DNA from 2 places in the Chryseobacterium sp. DT-167 genome. Region 1 is predicted to be linked to the other one. Evidence: riboswitches for the same ligand, from Rfam matches in the RefSeq annotation. Region 1 holds a riboswitch; the other holds the start of a gene.
What was found. A riboswitch is a leader RNA that binds a small molecule or an ion and turns the genes downstream of it on or off. The one in region 1 is predicted to bind cobalamin.
Positions count from the first base shown of each region.

Region 2: linked by a shared signal. The riboswitch ahead of AC4FQ5_RS11815 (acyl-CoA thioesterase) and the one ahead of AC4FQ5_RS08995 (TonB-dependent receptor plug domain-containing protein) in region 1 are both predicted to bind cobalamin.

Region 1 covers NZ_JBZEEQ010000005.1:200,576-203,994, forward strand. The annotation lists gene AC4FQ5_RS08995 (TonB-dependent receptor plug domain-containing protein) at 1-1,506, opposite strand, end outside; cobalamin riboswitch at 1,539-1,715, opposite strand; gene cdd (cytidine deaminase) at 2,028-2,510, opposite strand; gene namA (NADPH dehydrogenase NamA) at 2,618-3,419, shown strand, end outside.
Region 2 covers NZ_JBZEEQ010000008.1:62,774-66,192, forward strand. The annotation lists gene AC4FQ5_RS11805 (HD domain-containing protein) at 179-769, shown strand; gene AC4FQ5_RS11810 (hypothetical protein) at 839-1,072, shown strand; gene AC4FQ5_RS11815 (acyl-CoA thioesterase) at 1,145-1,528, opposite strand; cobalamin riboswitch at 1,640-1,824, opposite strand; gene AC4FQ5_RS11820 (hypothetical protein) at 1,866-2,663, opposite strand; gene AC4FQ5_RS11825 (ATP-binding cassette domain-containing protein) at 2,696-3,358, opposite strand.

The DNA.
Region 1 (3,419 bases):
AATATATCCTGCGTTCAGCTTTATATGATGTTGGTTGATTTGTTTTTGATATGTTAATTGAGATTCCAGACCATAAGATTCAACTTGATTGGTATTAAATGGTGCCCAATATCCCATCGGAGTACTGATCCATCGCAACATATCTTTTATCCTGATGTAATATGGACTCAAGGTCAGTTTAAAATCACCGACTTTAAATTCGTGATCCATATCTGTCTGAATTGAAGTTTCGGGTTTCAAATCGAGGTTTCCTCCCGGTTGCCAATACAAATCATTAAATGAGGGGAATCTGAAATTTTTTGAGAAATTTACATTGAGTTGATACCATTTTGTCGCTTTCCATTTTCCTGAAAATGAATACAAAACCGGTGAATCAAATCCTTCAACAAAATCTTTCTTAATTCCTGCTTCGAAACTGACCGTAGAAGAAGTTATATACCGTAACAAACCGGCCACTGAAGCTATATTTCTGCTGACATCTTCAATTCCTGAAGTTCCAACTCCCAGACCTTGATTTTGCTGAAATTCGCCAATGATATTCACATTCCATTTTTGGTTGATGAAATAATTGAAATCGTTTTTTATAATATAATTTTTCCCCAAACCACCACTTGTACTCGGTTGGTTTAAATTAGCAAAATATTGAAAGTTTTCTTCAGTATACGCTGCTCTCAGGATATTGTTAAACTTAGATTTTTTCCAGTCCCATGAAAGCAAACTTCTGAAATTCTGAGTTTCATATCTCGTCGGAGTCTGGCTTTCAAAAAATACAGGATAATGCTGATTGCCGTCAAAGGTCTCTGAGATCCACGAAATCTGATGAAAAGGAGCAATTTTATAAGCTGCCGCAAAATTAAAATTCGTATTGTAGTACTTTCCGTTTCTGTTGATGTAGTTTCTTGATTCCGGAACTTCGTAATCATTTTGACTTATCGAATGACTTCCCGAAGCTTTAAAACTAAATTTTTCATTGCTGTAAGAGGCTTTCAGAAAATTATTATACGTTCCGAATGATGCAATTTCAGAATTAAATGATCCTTTAAAACCTTGATTAAAAATCAATTCATTATTTAAATGAATACTTCCGCCAATTGCGCCGCTTCCGTAAATTACACTTCCGCCACCGGTTTTCACTTCCATCTGATCATACCCAAAAAGAGCAATGTTATTAATGTCTCCCTGTCCTAAAAACTGAGAATTGATATTGATTCCGTTCCACACAAAAGCTGTTTGTTGCGCTGTAGTTCCTCTGAATGACGGAGAAGAAACTGCACCGCGACCATTTTCTTTAATATAAACTGGTGATTGAAAACGTAAAACTTCAGAAAGATTGGATGAGTTTTTTTGAATGTCAGCGGGAGTCAAAGTAGTGATCAAATGAAAAAGTTTAACCTTATTCATTTGATTATCAAAAATATAAACCGTGTCAATAATTTTCTCCTGACCAAAGTACAGGGATAGATTGCATACGGCGAAAACGAAGACTAAAGATCTTTTTATACTCATATCATTTTGCTTTTCCTCCGAAAGCAATCAATTTAAAATGTTAAAATCTGGCAGGTCTCCTGACTTTCGCTTTTCTACACCTTCCCGCGTTGGCAGTGGCTTTTTGTAGAAAATGTTGATACGATTTACAGTTGCGGGGACAGCTTGGGATTTTCACCCAATTCCCTATTAATTCCAATACCTTGGAAACCAAAATTTTTGCAAATATAGGTTTTTAAATCTAGTAACCAAAACAAGCTAAAAACTCTGAAAAAAGTAATAATATAACTGGAAAAGATGTGGTTATCAATACAACGTTTGTCTTCGGAAGCAGTCTCAATAGCAATATTGAAAACAGATTAGATTTCGATGAAATAAAACCTTTTGAATAATAAGAGTAGCTTCATTCCGCAGGAATCTCAACAACGTATTTTCAAAACTAAATTTGGATTCCTTCGGAATGACAAATGTGGTGTTGAAAACGACAGGTATAGCATTGGAATGCCAAAAATTGTCAAATAACAATTAAATCTTATTTATTTCTATAAAAAAGTCGAATCAAAATAAAAAGGAAGCAGATCTTTAATTGAATTCACCTTAAAAACTTCCTCATTCAGATTAGAGAAATAAACATCAATATTTTCATTCTGTTTCGTTTCGTATTCCATTAAGCTTTGTCGGCAAGCTCCACAAGGCGGAATGGGTGGTGTTTTTTCTGAAAATTTTCTTGGTCCGCCGATGATGAATATTTTTTTGATCTTCTCATTCGGAAAATTAGCACCAATCCAGAACAGAGCAGTTCTTTCCGCACAAAGTCCGGAAGGAAAAGCTGCATTTTCCTGATTGTTCCCGGAATAAATTTCACCATTCTCAAGCAAAACTGCACATCCTACCAAAAAATCTGAATAAGGTGCATAAGCATTTTCTCGTGCCGCTTTTGCTCTTTCAAAAAGCTTTTTTTCAATATCATTCAGTTCGCTGCTGCTTTTGAAATGCTCGTATCCTATATTTATCTCTTTTTTCATTTTGTCGCCTTAAAAAGGGCGATAAATGTAAAGTTTTTTAATGAAGCTGGCAATATCTTTGTTACGATACTAAATTTGTAATTTTAAACTTTAAAAATTTAAATTCAATGTTGTATACCCCGATAAAATTTAGAAATGTAGAACTAAAAAACCGTTGGGTGATGTCACCAATGTGTATGTATTCTTGTGAAAACGGTTTGGCAAATGATTTCCACTATGTGCATTACGGAAGTCGCGCTCAGGGCGGAACAGGTTTAATAATGGTAGAAGCGACAGGAGTAGAACCCCGCGGAAGAATCACCAACCATTGTATGGGAATCTGGAATGACGAACAAGCCGGGAAACTTCAGAAAATTGTAGAGTTCGTACATAAAAATTCAGATTCTAAAATAGGAATTCAGATTGCTCATGCGGGAAGAAAAGGCTCGACCTGGGAAAACAAACAAATTTCTTTGGAAGAAGGTTGGGAAACAATTGCTCCAAGTCCGGTTCCTTATCATCCAAGTGAAAGAATTCCCCATGTGTTATCGGTAGAAGAAATTAAAGATCTGGTGCAAAATTTCAAAGACGCAGCTAAAAGAGCGGTGGATGCAGGTTTTGATGTCATTGAAATTCACGGCGCGCACGGATATTTGGTTCATCAGTTTCTATCGCCGTTGTCAAACATTAGAACCGATGACTATGGAGGAAGTTTTGAAAACCGATTCCGATTTTTATTGGAAATTGTGGATGCCGTTAATGAAGAATTAAATGAAAATGTTGCGTTATTTGTAAGGATTTCCGGAACAGAATATGCCGAAAACGGCTGGAATATCGAAGACAGTGTAAAATTGGCTAAAGAATTGAAAAATCATTCTGTAGATTTGGTTGATGTGTCAAGTGGCGGTAATATTCACGGGGCAAAAATTT
Region 2 (3,419 bases), on a different contig from region 1:
AAAGATATGTAATTAAAATGGTAATATGCAATACAAAGTAGTGAAATTATTTTAAACAATTATTTAAATATCTGATAATCAAACTAATAAATTTTAATTCATATTTTTAAATAATTTATTTTTATTCTATTCTTATTCTTGAAACCAAGATTTTCATGATAATTCTTATTTTTGAAGTATGAAAATTCAAAAAGAAATTGATTTTATCGTCGCAATTGACGCTTTAAAAAACGTGCAAAGAAGAAATTACAATGCCGACGACACCAGAAGAGAAAATACGGCCGAGCATTCATGGCAGATTATAATTTTGGCTCAGATCCTTTTTCCCTATGCTAAAAACAGAGCAGATATTGATTTGCTGAGAGTCATCAGAATGCTTTCAATTCATGATTTGGTTGAAATTGAAGCGGGAGATACCTTTCTTTTTGACGAAGCCGCAATGGTTGGGAAATTTGAAAGAGAAAAAATTTCTGCCCAAAATATATTCGGAATTTTAGACGAGCCTATTCGTTCAGAGTTTTTTAATCTCTGGCTCGAATTTGAGGAAGAGCAAACTCCTGATGCAATTTTTGCCTGTGCTATCGACAGAATAATGCCTTTCATTCTCAATTCTCACACCTCAGGAAAAAGCTGGACAGAAGCTGCCGTAACCGAAAAACAGGTAAGGAATATGCTCGAAAATGCAATCAGCAGAGCTTCTGATGAAATGGGAGAGGCTTTCCAATTTTTAATGATCAAAAATCTTGAAACTGAGAAGGTTTTGAGATAAGTTTTTTCATAAAAATTCGGCTAAGACTAAAACTTTGGTGTACAGATTGTTGTATGTCTTCAAAAAATTATGCAGACAAAAGATTACAGCAGAGAAGAGCTGAACTATCATCAAAGTGAAAATAACTATACACTTCTGATCCCTAAGAAATTTTTGAATGTAAAAGATATTAACGTTAAGAAAAAAAATCCAGACGGCAGCTTTTCTGATGCCGACGTAGAAATGCGGGAAGAAGAAAATAATATTCTGATCATCACTACGATCCCTATTGATATCCGGCTGGAAATTTCAGATGATATCTAATTTTTATTAGATAAATTTTAATTTTTTTAAATAAGGTTTCGGCGGGCAAAGCCCGCCGAAACCTGCCTGAATTTATAATATTTGAATTGGTTTCTTAAATTCATCAATTGCTACAAATGTGAAATCACCCACAATAGCTTTTTCTCTTTCGTAAGAATACATTTGCTCGGTGTATATTTCTACATTCACTTTCATACTCGTTTTACCGACGTGTGCTACTTTTCCGATCAGCTCAACAATTGTTCCTGCTGGAATTGGTTTTTTAAAATCGATTTTATCGCTGCTTACCGTTACCACTCTTTTTCTCGCAAAACGAGTCGCTGTAATAAATGCAACTTCATCCATCAGCTGCATTGCCGTTCCACCAAAAAGGGTGTCGTAATGATTGGTAGTGTTTGGAAAAACCGCTTTAAAGATTCGGGTTTCGGAAGCATCAATTCTCTCTTCTGTATTCATATTTCATTATTAATTAAAGCGAAAATGAAATATATTGAAGCAAACAGACAAATCAGGAACAAGAAATTCCTGAGTAAGCTATGAGATCAACAAACTTCAAATCGCGAAAGTTTTTGTCTGTAGAAAATGGCAGGTCTCCTGACTTGTAACATCTTAATTTCCTTCCCATGCGATTTTTTGCACAGTGGATTGTTAATAAAGACTTTGGTTACTATACAGTTGCGCGACAGCTCGTGATTTTCACACGATTCCCTTTTCATCTGCGGTTAGGCAGAACCAATTTCTGAAAAGTTAACTAATAACTTTCCGGATGCAAAAATAATGATAAATAGATGAATTATTCGGGATTTTTTAAAATAATCTGGCTGATTACTTTTCCCTCCCTGATTGTCCAAAGCGAAGTGTATCTGTTTGCTCCGGAACCATTGATCATATAAAGAAAGATATGATCGTCGTCGATAGAAGTTACTCCGATGTTTTCAAAATCCATGGTGGGCTGGAACATATTTTTAATGGCTTCTCTCACAAAAACAGAACCTCTTCCGGGTTGCTGTACCCTGATCGATTTGATTTCTGTCATTCCTTGTGGCAATTCTTTATCAATTCCCCACGGTTTTACTTTATCAATGGTTTTGATATTTCCGTCTGCATCTTTTTCCTGCTTACGGTAGCTCGCATTTGACGGATAAATGTCAATGACAACCTTGCTTCTTTGTGCAGTAGGAATTTTAGGATTGTTATTGTCTGTAAAAATGATTGACTTCCCGTTTTTAGACTTTGTAGGAGTGTATTGTGGAAGCTGGTCGATAAAAGCGATACGGTCTTTATTTACCATACCTTCTTTCGTTAAACTGTCATATCTTACAAATGGTTTTTCGATTTCATCTTTTTCAGGATATTTGATCCAGATCCAGTCGGTTTCGCCGGGAGCGGGTTTTACATAAACAAAAACGTCACCTTTTTTCATTCGGATTTTGTCTACGATTTTTCGGTAATCTTCTTTATGAACACGCACCATTGCGTAACCTTCAGTCGCTTTTACAACTCCGAAAGGCACTTTACTTTGTGCAAAAAGTAACGAAAAAGAAAAAATACTGAATACCGATAAATAAATCGCTTTGTTGATGAAAGTCATTATAAAGAATATTTATAGTTCAAAGATATAAATTAAATGTTTTTCGGAAGATAATTATACCTTTTCAATTCTGTTAAATCTTTTATTGGTTTTAAATGGGTGTCTGAAAGCAGATAAATACTTTCTGAAACGTCCAAAACATCTTGATATTGGTGATCTGAAATGATGAAACCCTTATTTTTTGACTCTTCTCTGATGCTGTTCTTTATTTCAGCGACAAATTTTGGTGAAAGACTGTGAAAAGGCTCATCCAATAAAATGAATTCTGCTTTTGAATAAATGATTAATAAAACTTCTAAAAGTCTAAGCTCGCCACCGGAAAGATTTCGGGGAATTTCATTGATGAAAGGTTTTAATAATTCTGAATTCAAAAGTTTTGCGGAGTTTTCATCATCACAAAATAATGCGATAAGCTTCTTAATTTTAATATTTTTAGGTAAAAAAGAATATTGTGGTAAATATGAAATCCTGTTATTGCGGTCAGATTGATTTCTTAAAATAATATGATTAAATTTCACATATTGAGTTTCACCCTTCATAGTTCCGAAAATTATTTGAAAGAGTGTTGATTTTCCCGAACCGTTTCTTCCAAGAATTCCTAAGATTTTACCTGTTTCGCAACCAATGTAAACATCTTGCAAAATTTTCTTTTCACCAAATGATTTTGTGATGCTGTCAATGTGAAGTGTACTCATAAAAAAAGGGTAATGGTTTTTATAATTAAACCAAAAGACAAAGTGAAAATCCACAAAAACA